DNA from 4 places in the Xenorhabdus budapestensis genome. Region 2 is predicted to be linked to each of the others. Evidence: predicted binding sites of a transcription regulator. Region 2 holds the regulator's gene; each other region holds the start of a gene.

What was found. Region 2 encodes CRP, which controls carbon source genes, mostly activating them, when cyclic AMP is high. Its sites were predicted from a motif close to ATGTGANNNNNNTCACAT; they were not measured.
Region 1: the regulator CRP is predicted to act here: its motif matches at 2,445-2,462, upstream of msrB (peptide-methionine (R)-S-oxide reductase MsrB).
Region 3: the regulator CRP is predicted to act here: its motif matches at 2,339-2,356, upstream of gntK (gluconokinase).
Region 4: the regulator CRP is predicted to act here: its motif matches at 2,332-2,349, upstream of cytR (DNA-binding transcriptional regulator CytR).

Annotation. Positions count from the first base shown of each region.
Region 1 covers NZ_CP072455.1:2,109,306-2,113,515, forward strand. Annotated here, with positions in the region: gene alr (alanine racemase) at 1-150, shown strand, start outside; gene HGO23_RS09480 (D-hexose-6-phosphate mutarotase) at 244-1,119, opposite strand; gene gapA (glyceraldehyde-3-phosphate dehydrogenase) at 1,243-2,238, opposite strand; gene msrB (peptide-methionine (R)-S-oxide reductase MsrB) at 2,581-2,988, shown strand; gene HGO23_RS09495 (YeaC family protein) at 3,109-3,393, shown strand; gene pncA (bifunctional nicotinamidase/pyrazinamidase) at 3,531-4,166, opposite strand; gene ansA (asparaginase) at 4,187-4,210, opposite strand, start outside.
Region 2 covers NZ_CP072455.1:332,667-336,876, reverse strand. Annotated here, with positions in the region: gene HGO23_RS01370 (phosphoribulokinase) at 45-914, shown strand; gene crp (cAMP-activated global transcriptional regulator CRP) at 1,319-1,951, shown strand; gene HGO23_RS01360 (aminodeoxychorismate synthase component II) at 2,148-2,723, opposite strand; gene ppiA (peptidylprolyl isomerase A) at 3,057-3,626, opposite strand; gene yihA (ribosome biogenesis GTP-binding protein YihA/YsxC) at 4,019-4,210, shown strand, end outside.
Region 3 covers NZ_CP072455.1:3,893,638-3,897,847, reverse strand. Annotated here, with positions in the region: gene HGO23_RS17145 (protein bax) at 1-193, shown strand, start outside; gene gntU (gluconate transporter) at 298-1,635, opposite strand; gene gntK (gluconokinase) at 1,635-2,171, opposite strand; gene gntR (gluconate operon transcriptional repressor GntR) at 2,393-3,388, opposite strand; gene HGO23_RS17125 (hypothetical protein) at 3,767-4,210, shown strand, end outside.
Region 4 covers NZ_CP072455.1:4,234,160-4,238,369, reverse strand. Annotated here, with positions in the region: gene hslV (ATP-dependent protease subunit HslV) at 1-66, opposite strand, end outside; gene ftsN (cell division protein FtsN) at 195-1,043, opposite strand; gene cytR (DNA-binding transcriptional regulator CytR) at 1,119-2,144, opposite strand; gene priA (primosomal protein N') at 2,454-4,210, opposite strand, start outside.

The DNA of each region.
Region 1 (4,210 bases), 1.8 Mb from region 2:
CTGACTCCATGCCCACTGGCAACAATTGGCAGTTCAGTCGAATTATGGGGTGAAAAATTACCGGTGGATGAAGTCGCAGAGTCAGCCGGAACGATTGGTTATGAACTGCTATGTGCTTTGGCCAGACGTGTCCCGGTCGTTGTAGAGTAGCATCAGTTTTTAGACAGGCATTTGTTCGTGCAGAGTTTTGTGCGAAGTTCTGTACGGAATAAATGCCTGTTCAGAACCCACACATTACCAGACTCAACTTTTATTTTGGCGGCAACGAATAACGGTAGCAAGTCTGCCTGGAGAACCATTTTTAGAAGGTTGAGGGGTGTTGATACGTGCAGTTTCAACGCAGGCAATGTTCTTATAGCCTTCCTTACTGATATCTTGCATGCTACTCGCTAGCTCAGCACCGGGATTCCAGCAGACTACATCACTATGGTGATAATGGTGAATTTCAATGGTACGTTTCCATAACTCATCCCTAATCAGACTGAAATTCTCTGGCTCTGTATAAATGCGATCCGTTCTTCCTTGGAAGCGCAAGTCTTCATTAGTGTATTGCTCTCTGTTTGTAACAGTATCAATAAAGTGATTACCTAACCCGCTGACCCGGATTTGATTGATGTTACTGATATTGAAGTAAGAGTGTAGGGCACAAGTGACTTGATAATCTCCGTGAGATTCCAGCTCTATTTCGCAAGTCTTCCCCAATTTAAAACGGGCAATAAGTGTGAATTCATGTGACCACAATTGTTTTGTGTATGCGCTATCTTGTAGTGTGAACATCAAAATCACACCATTCTCATTTTCATGATGAGCTTTGAATTCCCACGGTAATATCCGGGCAAAACCATGACTTGGTGTGCCCAGAGAGCCAAACCAAGGCCAACAGATGGGGATACCACCACGAATGGCTGTACCCTCGCGGAGTTTTGTATTATTGCTTAACCATAATACAGGTTTTTCACCGCAGGGTTGCCATGCCATAAGATGAGCGCCCTGGATACTGATTGCACCCCGGATTTTGGGATGAGAAATCACAATCAGCGGGAATTCATCAATATTCCTTTGACTGATATAAGGAGATATTTGTTTTACAATCGGTAATGAGAAAATTTTATCAAGCATCTACATGACCTTATATAAACCTGAATTGGATAATTGGTGAAGGCAAGGATAGCTTATTGCGGAAGAGAGGGGAAATAAAGCCACCTGTAAAGGTGGCTTATTAAACAACCGTTGAAAGTTCAATTAGTTAGAGATATGAGCAATCAGATCCAGAACTTTGTTAGAGTAACCAGTTTCGTTGTCATACCAAGAAACCAGTTTTACGAAGTTGTCGTTCAGAGCGATACCCGCTTTTGCATCGAACACAGAGGTCAGTTTTTCGCCATTGAAATCGGTAGAAACAACATCATCTTCAGTATAGCCCAGAATGCCTTTCAGTTCGCCTTCAGCCGCTTCTTTGATTGCTTCACAGATTTCTTTATAAGTCGCTGGTTTTTCCAGACGTGCAGTCAGGTCAACAACAGAAACGTTAGGAGTAGGTACACGGAAAGACATACCGGTTAGTTTGCCGTTCAGTTCTGGAATAACTTTACCTACTGCTTTTGCAGCACCGGTAGATGATGGAATGATGTTTTGTGCCGCACCACGGCCACCACGCCAGTCTTTTGCAGAAGGGCCATCAACCGTTTTCTGAGTCGCAGTTGTTGCGTGAACAGTTGTCATCAAACCTTCAACGATACCAAATTTATCATTGATAACTTTAGCTAGCGGGGCAAGGCAGTTGGTTGTGCAGGATGCGTTGGAAACGATGTCCTGGCCTGCATAGGCATTGTGATTGACACCCATAACAAACATTGGAGTGCTGTCTTTAGATGGGCCAGTCAGAACAACTTTTTTCGCGCCAGCAGTGATGTGCTTACGTGCAGTTTCGTCAGTCAGGAAAATGCCGGTTGCTTCAGCAACAACATCAACACCTACTTCGTCCCACTTCAGGTTAGCTGGATCTCTTTCAGATGTAACGCGGATGGTTTTGCCGTTAACAACCAGATGACCGTCTTTAACTTCAACAGTGCCGTTGAAGCGGCCGTGGGTTGAATCATATTTCAGCATGTAAGCCATGTAATCTGCATCTAACAGGTCATTGATTGCAACGATTTCAATGTCAGAACGCTCTTGTGCAGCACGGAAAACAATACGGCCAATACGACCAAAACCGTTAATACCTACTTTGATAGTCATAGTATTCCACCAGCTATTTTTTAGTGAATTAAAAGTTATTTCTAAAGTTACCAAAATCTTGTCAGTCGTCAAGCGGAATCGTGTCAACAATTGAAAAAGATCAATTTAGAAACCACTATCTGAATGCTCGCTATTCAACCGTAACAAGCTCTACGCCCATCATTATCGGGGTATAAAGAGATATTTAAAGTTATCATTGGTTAGATATGTGAGACTTATCACAATTAGTAAAGTAAATCATTATGTTGAATGCGTTAGAATGCCTTTTAACATTCTAATATTTGCTTTTTGTTGTTTTCGGTGTTTTTTAATTGAAAATATTGGCCTCAAAAGGTGGTTTCCATGGCTAAAAATATCTCCGTTTCTCTGGAGCAGCTTAGTGAAATGCAGCGTTATGTCACGCAGGAAGCAGGTACTGAGCCGCCATTTTCAGGAAAACTGTTGCACAACAAAAAAAGTGGCATTTATCATTGTTTGTGTTGTCATCAGCCATTATTTTTTTCTGATACTAAGTTTGATTCTGGATGTGGATGGCCAAGTTTTTACCAGCCAATCAATGATAAATCCATCAAATATATTGATGATTACTCCCATAATATGCATCGAATAGAAGTGCGTTGCAGTCATTGTCAGGCACATTTAGGGCATGTTTTCCCTGATGGCCCTAAACCTACCGGAGAGCGCTTTTGTATTAATTCGGTTGCCTTATGGTTTATTGATAAGGAAACAGGAGAAGAAACAGCAGGTTAATATCATGACTCCGGGTGTTTTTTAACAAATGCAAGTGTTTTTAAATAAATATAAGCAAAATGAATTGGTAACTAAATTAGAATCGATTCAGCTAAAATATGTAGCCGTAAGGAAATGTCGATGAAGTTGGATGATTTACTCTCTGCCATGACACCTGAGATTTATCAACGATTAGTTCAGGCTGTTGAATTGGGCAAATGGCAAGATGGCGTTCCATTAACACCAGAGCAGAAAGAACATAGTTTGCAAATGGTGATGCTTTGGCAAGCCAGGCATAATCATGATCCTGAACATATGACGATTGGCACGGATGGCCAAATTACGATAAAAAGCAAGCAAGAACTGAAGGCTATATTCCAATCAGAAATGGTTGCTAAGTTAAAACCTCAGTCAGAAGAAGAATGAGCCAAAAAGCTAAAATAATAACCTCGCTCTTTTTAATGAGTCTGCAATAAAAAGACGAGGTTGATTTCAGGTATATTCAGAAAAATTTATAGCAACCTATAGGTTAAGATAATTTTTTCTTTTTCATACGAAATAACTTAAAAAAGCGTTGTTATTTCATTCAATGAAGTTAACTTGGCACCTTTGGCTGTCATTTCTTCAATGGCTCGTTGGCTGTCATCCGCTTGAATATTGACTCCACGGCAACCCTCAACGATCACGTAAGTTTCATACCCATGTGCTAAAGCATCTAAGACCGTAAATTTTACGCAGTAATCAGTGGCAATTCCCAGAATCAACAGGCGATTGATATGTTGCTCTGATAGCCAACCATGTAGTCTGGTAGCATTTTTATGATCGTTATCAAAGAATGCGCTATAGCTATCTATTTGCGAATTTTCGCCTTTACGAAAAATTTTCTGGATAGCAGACTGATTCAGCGCTGGATGGAAGTCTGCACCCAATTGTCCCTGTACACAATGCACAGGCCACCATATCTGAGGGATACCATTTAGTTCCCCCAACTCACCGACAAGCTGACCAGAATTGACGGCAAAACTCATGTGATCGGATGGATGCCAATCCTGCGTTGCGATAATGGTGATGTTGTGTTGCTGACACAATTCAATAGCTTTATTTGCCATTTCGATAACTTCTTCGCTTTCCTTGACCGCCAGAGTACCACTTGTGCAGAAGTCATTTTGTAGATCGATAAGTAATAATGCGGTTTTCATTATATTCCTCGATTTATTTTTTATTTGTCGGAGTAGCTCAATTC
Region 2 (4,210 bases):
GAGAAAGATCATCCCAACTTTTTAATGATAAGGAGTCTGTTCTTATGTCTTCCAAACACCCTGTCATCGCCATAACCGGCTCTAGCGGAGCCGGAACAACCACCACCAGTGTGGCATTTCGCAAGATTTTCCAACAACTCGGCATCACTGCCGCACTTATTGAAGGGGATAGTTTCCACCGTTATACCCGCCCTGAAATGGACGCAGAAATACGTAAAGCGAAAGAACAAGGCAGGCACATCAGTTATTTCGGGCCAGAAGCCAATGATTTCCATATGCTGGAGAAGACATTCTTTGAATATGGGGAAACAGGTACTGGCCGCTGGCGGAAATATCTGCATACTTATGATGAAGCGGTTCCCTATAACCAAGTACCGGGGACATTCACACCCTGGGAATCGCTGCCATCAAACACCGATATGCTGTTTTATGAAGGGTTACATGGTGGTGTTGTTACTCCGCAATACAATGTCGCCGAATTAGTTGATCTACTGATTGGTGTTGTTCCCATCGTCAACCTTGAATGGATACAAAAGCTCATTCGCGATACCAGTGAACGCGGGCATTCAAGGGAAGCGGTTATGGATTCCATGGTTCGTTCAATGGATGATTATATTCGCTATATTACGCCACAGTTTTCCCGCACTCACATCAACTTTCAACGCGTTCCTACTGTTGATACTTCCAACCCCTTCTCCGCCAAAGCCATTCCTTCTTTAGACGAAAGTTTTATCGTCATCCGCTTCCGTGGTCTGAGCCAAATCGATTTCCCGTATTTACTGGCCATGCTTCAGGGTTCGTTTATCTCCAGCATAAATACTATCGTCGTTCCGGGTGGAAAAATGGGACTGGCAATGGAGTTAATTATGGCTCCGTTAGTTCAACAATTATTGGAAGGCAAAAAAATTTCCTGAATTAAGCACAAGTTAATTATCAATAACACAGGTAACAAAAAATAATGTTACCTGTGACAAAACATCAACTATTCACCCATTTATAAATAAAAATGTAGTAAATGAGGTTCTGCAAACAGTTTTCTGGTAATTTGTTAACTGGTTTTATATGCTGAAGCGATACAGGAGAAGACAGAAACGCTTTCCTGTGTTACAAACAGAGTTACAAGCGAAACTGGCAGGTTTTATGGATCTGGCTGACTACACCGATATGTTAGCCTCCTTATAAGCCTATATAAAATTCTTACTTGTCAGTTTTTCAGCAAGTTAATATGTTAATCTATTGACTTTATAAAGCCAGCCTGATGAGAAACTGTCAGTTTCTCAGAACATAAAGGCAGAAATAACAACAGAGGATAAAGCGAATGGTTCTCGGCAAGCCACAAACAGACCCTACTCTTGAATGGTTTTTGTCACACTGCCATATTCACAAATATCCATCCAAGAGCACGCTTATTCATCAAGGCGAGAAAGCAGAAACGCTTTACTACATTGTTAAAGGTTCAGTTGCTGTTCTAATAAAAGATGAAGAAGGTAAAGAAATGATCCTTTCTTATTTAAATCAGGGGGATTTTATTGGTGAGCTTGGATTGTTTGAAGAAGGGCAAGAGCGTACTGCATGGGTGCGAGCTAAGAGCGCCTGTGAAGTAGCTGAAATTTCCTATAAGAAATTTCGCCAGTTAATTCAGGTTAATCCCGATATTCTGATGCGTTTATCCGCTCAAATGGCAAGCCGCTTACAAACAACATCGGAAAAAGTTGGAAACCTGGCATTCCTGGATGTGACAGGTCGCATTGCACAGACATTGCTCAATCTTGCCAAACAGCCTGATGCAATGACCCATCCTGATGGTATGCAAATCAAAATTACACGTCAGGAAATTGGGCAGATTGTCGGATGTTCCCGTGAAACAGTCGGCCGCATTCTGAAAATGCTGGAAGATCAAAACCTGATCTCTGCGCACGGCAAAACGATTGTCGTTTATGGAACCCGCTAGTTCCTGAAATTGCGCTTGAATTAGGCCAGTGCAGCCCATAGAGCACTGGCTTTTTGCTTTCCATCCTTCAGCTTTTCTCATCCCTTAAAAAAATGAAACCCGCTGGCGCATAAATTAGTGATATAAACTGCCCACAGCTGCTTCGTAAAAAATGGCCGTAAACAACCGCCAAAAAGAGGGATTAAATCGTTCTTCGTTAATACTTAAGAAAATTATTCAGCAGTTCATGCCCTTGTTCACTCAGGATGCTTTCCGGATGGAACTGCACGCCTTCCAAGGGGAGGGTTCGGTGGCGTATTCCCATTATCTCATCCACATTACCATCATGCTGGCTCCATGCCGTAACTTCAAAGGATGCAGGTAACGTTTCTGCGGCGATGACCAAAGAGTGGTAACGGGTAACAGTCAGCGGACGATTCAATCCCCTAAATACACCTTGTTGGTTATGGTGAATTAAACAGGTTTTTCCGTGCATTACCTCACGGGCTTTAACAACACTCGCGCCAAAAGCCTGACCAATCGCCTGATGTCCGAGACACACCCCCAGAATTGGCAATTTCCCGGCAAAGTGTGAAATGGCTTCCAGCGAGATCCCTGATTCATCTGGTGTACAAGGTCCCGGAGAGATCACTAAATGAGTCGGTGCCAATTTCTCGATATCTTCAAGCTGTAATTCATCATTACGCTTAACTAAAACATTCGTCCCCAACTCACAAAAATATTGATATAAATTGAATGTAAAAGAGTCGTAGTTATCTATTATTAATAACATAGGAGTTCATCCTACTGATTTTTATAGTTTTATATATTGCGTTGTCCTATTGGACATTATGCGTTCTGTATCACGGTAAAATTAGGTAAAGCAGCACCAACGGTAGCGGGACACTCATCATACCACATAGGCATTTTTAAAATAGGGGCAGGAGTTACCGCCAGATAGCGGCATATATTCATAGTGCGGTTTTTTTCGTGCGAAAACGATAGAGGAATGAGAGAGGGAGACGGCACTTTAAAAACTCTGAAACTTCAAAAAAGGTGTAATAATAGGCAAATACCGTCTCATTCTCTATCTTTCAGGCCAAAAAACGTGGTTTTCTCATCAAGGTTATTGGGAAACAACCTTTGCAGAAAGGATCACAATCGGTTTCACAGGAACATTTTGGTAAGGCCCAACATTTTCTGTTTTGACCTGAGAAATTTTGTCAACCACATCCATCCCTTTCACTACCTTACCAAAGACGGCATAGCCAAAATCACGCTGACCGTGGTCAAGAAAAGCATTATCAGTCACATTAATGAAAAACTGACTGGTTGCACTATCCTTATCTGCGGTGCGCGCCATCGCAATTGTTCCACGCAAGTTACGTAATCCATTATCGGCTTCATTTTTGATTGGAGCTTTGGTTACTTTCTGTTTCATATCTTTTGTAAAGCCCCCTCCCTGAATCATGAAACCGGGAATGACGCGATGGAAAATCGTATTGTTATAAAAACCCTCATTCACATACTCAACGAAATTCTTTGTGGTAATCGGTGCCTTATTGCTATCCAGTTCAAGCTCTATTTCACCTGCTGATGTCACCAGCTTCACGTGAGTTTCGGCAGCCAATGCTGGAGCAGACATTACACTGATAGCACATGCCGTCATAAGCGACACAAAAATATGTTTAAACATTGATGGTTCCTTTATTCTTGAGGTCAATAACAAAACCCATAAAACTCATTAAGTGTAATTCCCTATAGCGCTAAGTTGCAAAGATTTACCAACTTTTACGAGTAATTATGAGTTTTGCTGAAGAATATCTATCTAAGTAAATATTATATTCTCATATTCTGGGCAGAGTTTATTTTTGGAATAGCGTCTATCTTGGTATGCTTTCGTACATATTTAGGCAGGAAAAAATTGCAGAATATTCTTTGTCACGTTAGGCAAAAATAATTTCAATCAAAAAACCAAAATATGTCGAAATAGAAACACCACAATAAAGTTACACCTGTCCACAAGCCGTTGCTCTCGGTATAATCACTGCGCTGTTTTTTCGTATATTCCGCAGGGAGATAACCATTTTGACCATCAAAAGCTACAACTATCATACGACCCACTTTGTCACGAGTGCACCTGACATTCGCCACCTGCCTCAAGATGTAGGCATTGAGGTCGCGTTTGCCGGTCGGTCAAATGCCGGTAAATCCAGTGCGCTGAATGCACTGACCCAGCAAAAGAGCCTTGCCCGTACCAGTAAAACTCCCGGACGAACT
Region 3 (4,210 bases), 810 kb from region 2:
GCATCGTGCTTATGAGTCACTGCGTACTTCACGTGTAAGGCAGAGAATAGCACAAGTGCCACTTAATACCAGCAAACTGATCGATCATCTTAAAGGTTATTCCGAATTAGGTGCTGGCTATAATCGTTATTTACATAAGGTATTTAATGGCAATAAGGAATTGATTTCACAAGTACAGGAATACGGGAAGTGATTGCCAATAAATATGAGTAATATGGTCACTTTTCAATAATCCACACTGTATTAATTACAATGTGGATTATTTTTTATAATGATAGTCTAAAAACCGTTAGAACATCATAACATCGCGAAATAGATCATGCCGACAATTGCTCCTGTTGTACCTAAAATAGTTTCCATGATTGTCCATGTTTTTAAGGTTTGTCCTTCTGTTGCCCCAGTAAATTTACCGAACAACCAGAAACCAGAATCATTGACATGGCTGAAGATCAATGAGCCACCAGCGATACATACAGAGAGTGCTGCCATTTGTGCACCGGAATAGCCGAGTTCACCGATAACAGGCAGTATCAGGCCGACAGTGGTCAGGCAGGCAACAGTGGCTGAGCCTTGTATTACACGTACAGCACCTGCCAGAATAAAACATGCCAATGCGATTGGCAGGCCGATACCAATCAATGCGTTACCCAACGCAGGCCCTACACCGGAATCAATCAACACTTGCTTGAAGACACCACCCGCACCTGTGACCAGTAAGATAATTCCCGCTGGTTGGATTGCCGCAGAGCAGACATCCATTACTTTTTCTTTGCTCATGCCGCGACGAATTGCCAAGCCATAAATCGCCACCAGACAGGCAATTAAAATCGCGGTGAAAGGATGACCGATAAATTCCAGCCACTGATACAGTACAGATTGTTTATCAACAAAACGGGCACCAATGGTTTTCAATCCAACTAATACTAATGGAAATAGCACCAGTGCCAGACTGAACGCAAAAGAAGGCATTTGGTTCTTACTAATGCTTGGTGTGCTCAAATCTTTGGGTAAATCCAGAGTGACATATTTGCTGATGAAATTGCCATATATTGGGCCTGCCAGTAACATACCGGGGATTGCTGCACTCAGGCCAATCAGGATCATCCAGCCAAAATCTGCTCCCATTTGAGAAGCCAGCATCATTGGAGTTGGCCCCGGAACCAGAAACGCAGCCGCCGCTGCCACACCGGCAAACAGTGGAACTGCCAGTTTTACCACATTACCGCTAGTTCGACGTGTAACAGCAAAAACCACGCCGATCAACAGTACAACCGCTACATCAAAAAACAGTGGTAATGCACAGATAAGGCCGGCAATACCTAGCGCATAATGAGCCCTGTTTTCACCAAAGCTACCCAGTAATTTCACGGCTATTTGATCAAGTGCGCCTGTTTCATGCAGGATTTTGCCAAACATGGCCCCTAGTGCGACTACAATAGCAAGGAAGCCCAATGTGCCTGACATACCGTTTTGCATAGTTTGAGCGATTTTTTCTAATGGCATCCCGGAAAAAATACCAGCTCCCATTGAAACCAACATTAAGGCGATAAAGGCGTGTATTCGGGCTTTCATCACCAAAAACAGCAACAGAAGAACAGAGCCGACAGCTGTCAGCACCAGCGTTAATGTACTCATTAATGCTCCTCAGTAATATGGTGGATTATTTTAATTGTGTTTTTAATTACTTCATCAAGAGCTGGTTTGATATCAATAAAATGGACATCTTTCTCATCACTCGTCGGTTCTTCTAATGCCTCAAATTGGGAAATCAGCATTTGTGGTCTGAAAAAATGTCCTTTACGTGCTTTCAGGCGGCTCTCAATTAATTCAAAATCCCCCTGCATATACAGGAATGACAAGTTTTTGTTACCGTTACGCAGAATATCCCGGTAGCGTTTTTTCAGGGCTGAACACACCAGCAAAGAGATGTTACTGGTACGTTGCATGGCAAAAATGGCATCATTAAGCGCTTCTAGCCACGGTTGACGATCATCGTCATTCAAGGCATGGCCTTCTGCCATTTTCTTAATATTGGCGCGGGGATGAAGGAAATCTCCATCTAAAAATGCGGTATCCAGTTTATGGGCAACACCATTGGCAACGGCAGATTTGCCGCTGCCGGATACCCCCATCAATATAAAAACATGGCTTGGCTGCCGGGTATCGCTCATATCAAACTCCTTTGTGCAGATTTTGTCACTTGGTCGTCCTTGTGATCGAACTGCAATATTTTCTTTGTGAAATATTATCCGTTTAATGTTACCGGTAACTATCTATTAGCAACATTATCAGCAGCAAAGGAAAGTGAGCAATCAATCAAGATTGGTAAGAAAGGAAAATGTGAAGCCTATCGCAATTGAAGATGGGGAAATATCATTTTAAGCTACAAAAATTAAACACTTTCACCTAATGAAAGCGTAAATCCAACGTCAATAAGGGTTTGTTCTAGTTTTTCGCCCTTCAGGCGTGCAAGCAATGCTTCTGCTGCCTTGTGTCCCATTTGGTCACGGGGAGTCAGTACGCTGGCAAGCTTGGGGGTCATTACCTGACCGACATCATGTCCATGGAAACCGGCTACAGCAATGTCTCCTGGTACTTTGATCCCCTGACGCTGACATTCAAATATTGCTCCAATCGCGATATCGTCATTGGTACAAAACAGGCCGTCAACATCTGGATATTTCTGGTAAGTTTCCTGTAAGAGTCGGGCACCCAATGAATAAGATGAACTGGCCGGCGTCATTACTTTTCTTGGTTGTAATCCCGCACTGCACATTGCCACTTCATATCCTTCCAAACGGATCAACGTTCTTTCATCCTGTCGTGCACCGAGATAGACAATATTCTGGCAACCACGTCTGAGCATGGATTCTGTCATCTGACGTGCTGCTTCAAAATTATCGATACCGACGGCGACATCAAGGCAGGGCGATACACTGTCCATCAGTTCTACAACAGGGATACCAGTGGTTTCCAATACTTTCAGGGTTTTGGGAGTATGTGTTCGTTCGGCCAGGATCAGGCCATCAATATTATAGGAAAGCAGGGAGAGCAGACGCTCTTCTTCTTTCTGTGCTGAATAGCCATAATGCGCGAGCATAGTCTGATAGCCATGACGGTCTGTCACATGTTCAATACCGCGGATAACTTCGGCAAATACCTGATTGGTTAATGAAGGAAGTAACACTCCGATTGTCCGGCTGGTGGAATTGGAGAGAATATCCGGCACGCGATTAGGAATGTAGCCCAGTTGATCCACAGCCGCAGCAATCCGCTCCCCTAACGCTTCGGAAACCTGACTTGGATTACGTAAGAAACGGCTGACCGTCATTTTTGTGACTCCAACGAGGTCTGCAACATCTTGTAAAACGGCGCGTTTTTTCTTCATTTTCAATGCGGTGCAATCAATATTGGGAGGAGCAAGCTAATTAAGTGTGGTTTTAACACATTTAGACACCCTAATAATACGGTTTTTAGCAAAAAATTCTGGCTGACTCACATTCCATAGAGACTGCATTTATTCGTCAACTGCCATAAAATTTTTTTCTGATATAGATATCAGGAATAGTTATTTACTCAGATCCAGTCAATTTATCGAGAACATATAGAAATTATTAGAATAAAAAAATCAATCTGAAATTATTTATACAAAAGTCACTCATTAAAATATTTTCTATAACTTATTAATTTCAAGCACTTTTGGATAATCGTGCACAAGGTGGCTCATGCTAGTCTGCCGAGTCTTTCATTTTACTTTGAGTGTATTATGACCTTAACTAACTTTAGCAAATTGTTAGCCGCTACATTCTGTCTCGTAACTTCATACAGTTATGCAGAAAATGAGCGCCCACTTTTTTCATTGACGATGACTGAATCTGGTGTATCGCAAACGAATAGCGATGGTAGTTTGTCCCGCTCTGCAAAATCAGAATCTCGTGTTCTGCCGATTTGGGGGGATGAAGCTCGAGCCAAAGGCTATGATCTTCCTGAGCCATTTGGTGTCGGTTATGGGTATATGAATCTGCGTCAGGATGTTATTGTAGATAGTATTAAGTTTGGATTTGATAACCCAATGTTAAAACCTTTTGAAGAATTAACTACTATTAAAACAGGTAATACTCGTCAAAAAAGTGAATCTCATATGCTTAAATTAGATACTTGGGTTTTACCTTTTTTAAATGTATATGGTTTATATGGAAAAACCAAAGGT
Region 4 (4,210 bases), 460 kb from region 2:
TGTTGCTTGTCCATCACCACCGATGATGACTTGGCCATTACGGCGAACACTTACGATTGTAGTCACGAGTTAGCCCCTGGTTACAAAATAGAAGATGGCACACACGGTACTTTGGCTGACAAGGCCACGATTATTTATCAAAAGCACCGTATGTTCGTTATTAGAGATCAAGATGGGGGGAATTTTTTGATTTTTCAACCCCCAGCAGGCCGGAGAATACAGTTGGAGATCCCTGTATTGGCAACGCGATTGCGCATTTTTTCCGCACTATCTTTGCTCTTATACGGCCCCAGTACAACCCGATTCCAATTGTCTTTTGTTGTAATCTTACTCTCAATACCGACCAACGCGAGGCTGGCACGGATGGACTCTGCCTGCTCTATAGTGCGGAATGAGCCACATTGTAACATTAATCTGGGTTCATTTAGCTTTGTCTTTGGTTTACTAGTCTCATTGGATGTTTGAGATTGAGGTGTTTGAGCCTGAGGTGATTGAAATTGCACCGATGGCTTATTTTCCTGTTGAAGCACAGAATTTTGCTGTGGTGTATATTCTGACGATGGTTTTTGTGCCGGTGGACTCACAAGGACACGTGAGCGAGGAACTGGCTCACTGTTATATGGTACTTCAGCCAATTGTGTTGGAGGCTGGCGCATATCTGCTTGCATTTGCTCAAGTAACTGGCGCTGTTCTGGCGTCAATTCCGTTTGCCTGTTGTTCTGTTGGTTGGGTGTTGAAGAGGGTTCCTGCATTGATGGCAGTCCAACAGGTCGGTTTTCCAGCTCCTTGATATAACTCCAGCGTTCTTCTGGTTTTGGCGGCAGACCATGGCCTTTAGGCTGGTGAGTGATTGGTGGTGTACTTTGTACACTTTCGTTTTTAGTATGTACGATGAAATAAAGTCCACCAATGAATGTGACCACCAAAGCGACGGCAATAGCTAATGTCGTTTTAGGTAGCCCTTGAGCCTGATTTTTTTTCTTACCAGTACCTTTCCGACGGGGATTGGAATGCCCGCGACTCACATAATCTCGTTGTGCCACTGTGTTTAATTCGCTGAGTTATTTAAAAAAATTAAGGAGTAGATACCTAATGTTACTGAACATGTGGTTATTTGCCTAGCTTTTAGGCGAACAAGTACTCTCACGAATAAGCAATTCTGCATCTAATAATCGTGAACCTTTCGAAACCATACGGCCCTGTAGCTGTTCCAGCAACAAAAGCATTGAGTTATGCCCAATTTCATAACATGGCTGTGCCACAGTTGTCAGAGGTGGTGCGCTGTATTGAGCCATGTTGATATTATCAAAACCAACAATGGACAGGTCTTCTGGTAATTTTAATCCCATTTTTTTAGCTTGCCACATTGCACCAATTGCTATGACATCACTATGGCAGAAAATAGCGCTGGGAGGTTCCGGCAGGGTAAGCAGGATTTCTGCTGATTCAGCGCCACTTTCATGGGTGAAGTCACCTTTAACTATATATTCATCACGGATAGGGATGCTGGTACGACGTAATGCCTGAATATAACCCTGAAGCCGATATTGGCACAGTGGCATTGTGTCTGGCCCAGTAATACAGGCAATGCGTTTGTGCCCGATTTTTTGCAGGTGATGGGTGGCATTGAAAGCGGAGGTCAGATTATCGATATGGACAGTAGGAAGCCCTAGTTCAGGTGCAAATTCATTAGCCATCACCATGGGAGGCATATTTTTCTGCTCTTCTTTAGAGACATCGAAAGGAACATTTGAGCCAAGTAATATCATGCCGTCAATACGTTTGGTAATCAGCAGATTGATAAAAGCATGTTCTTGCTGTTGTTGATGTTTACAGTCACCAATCAGAACCAGATAACCATGTTTTGCCGCAGTTTCTTCAATGCCGCGGATACTTTCATTGAAGAAAGGATCGCTGATATTGGGAACGATAACCAGGATGGCTCTGGACTCATTTCGCCTCAAATTTTTGGCGAGATTATGCGGATAGTAACCCACTTCCAGTACGGCATTTTCGACTTTCTGACGGGTGTGCGAAGAAACTTTATCAGGATTCATAAGTGTTCTTGATACAGTTGCGGTAGAAACACCCGCTACTTTGGCGACATCTTTCATTGTCGCTAATGCGCAATTCTTTTTTTCCATAGTTCACTCCTCATGTTCTACAGGTAGCGAAACGATTGCTATCCGAAATGAAAGTAAAAAAAACGAAAGTAAAAAAACGCCAGTCATTCCTGTGGGGATACACTGGCGGCTCGTTTTCTACAGTCATATTAATAAATCCATTTTAAACCGATTAATAGTTCAACCCGTTACTTTGTTTACATAAAAAATGTGACATGCATCATTTATTAGAGCTACTTCGCAAATTAAGGAAATAATTGTCACTGTTTTTTCATAGACTTCTGCTCAATTTGGAGTTTTTACTGCAATAAACAATTGTCTGTTTTTTTATCAACCTTCTGTGGGGTCAACATCAATATTCCATTTTACTTTACGTGCTTGTGGCAATGCGGTGATGTGTGGATAGAGCTCTGTCATCATTTTCTGTAGAAAAATGCGCGAAGGGTGTTGCACCAGTAGTTGCCAGCGATATCGGCCACCCCGTTTGGCCTGTAATGCAGGAACCGGACCCATAATCCATACGTGTTCATCATGTCGTGGATGATGTTCAAACAGTTGGCGCATTTGTTGTAAAAAAGCAGGAGCCTGCTGATTATCGTGATCTTCCGACCGTAGCATGATATGGCTGACAAAAGGGGGTAGAAGTACTTGCTGGCGCTCTTCCATTGCCTGCTGAGCAAATGCGTCATAGCCTTTCTCCAGCAACACCTGTAAAAGTGGATGTTCTGGATGGTGGGTCTGAAGTACAACCTCTCCACGTTTGCCGGCCCGTCCTGCCCGACCGGAGACTTGAGTATACAATTGCGCGAACCGTTCAGCCGCACGGAAATCGGCAGAAAACAGGGCACCATCAACATCCAATAAAGCGACTAGTGTGACATCAGGAAAATGGTGGCCTTTTGCCAACATTTGAGTGCCGATCAAAATACGGGCACCACCCTGATGAATATCGGCGAGTTGCTGTTCCATTGCTCCTTTGCGGCTGGTGGTGTCTCTGTCGATACGGGTAACCGGAATGTTGGGAAACAGTTGAGTGATACCATCTTCAAGTTGCTCAGTACCCAGCCCCACAGGGATCAGATGTGTCGTTCCGCATTGGGGGCATTGACGAGGAATGGGTCGCTGGCTATCACAGTGATGGCAGCGCAGATAGCGATGATTCTGATGCAGGGTATAGTAGTGATCACAACGCTGGCATTCTGCTATCCAGCCACATTCATGGCAAAGCAGGGCAGGAGAATAACCACGGCGGTTCAGAAATAGGATGACCTGATTATCTGCTTTCAAATGTTCGCCAATGCGGTTAATGAGAGGCTGAGATAAACCGACGGTCAGCGGTAATCCTTTCATATCCAACAGGTGTTGGATTGCTGGCAGGGCATGACCGGCCCGTTTCGTCAAAGTAAGTTGTCTGTATTTTCCATGTCTTACATTGAATAGTGTTTCCAGTGCCGGTGTTGCTGTTCCCAGAATGATAGGAATTCCCTCTTTTTTGGCGCGGAAGACTGCCAGATCACGAGCGTGATAGCGCCAGCCATCTTGTTGCTTATAAGAATTATCATGTTCTTCATCAATGATGATGACACCTAAGTGAGCGAAAGGAGTGAACAGCGCCGAACGTGTACCGATGACAATGGCGTTTTCCCTTTGTTTTGCCCTTAACCATACCGATAACCGTTCACTGTCATTTAAGGCTGAATGCAGAACATCAACAGGTGCGTTGAAACGCTCTCTGAACCTGCGGATAGTTTGGGGAGTAAGACCAATCTCGGGGACTAAGATCAGCGCTTGTTTTCCCTGTGTCAAAATGTTTTCTAGGACACTCAGGTACACTTCGGTTTTGCCTGAGCCAGTGATGCCGGCAAGTAACCAGGGAGAAAAAGTCTGATCTTCTGCGCGAACGGCTCCAACTGCGGCGGCTTGCTCTGTATTGAGTTTTAGCCGTTCACCGATGATCCGAAAATGTTTATGCCAATTTTCAGTTTCCGGTTGTACCGGATGTAAATCAATTAATCCCTTTTTTTTCAGTGACTGTAGTACGCTTTCACTCAGTTCTAATTTAGAGACTTGGTGACGGTAAATGGATG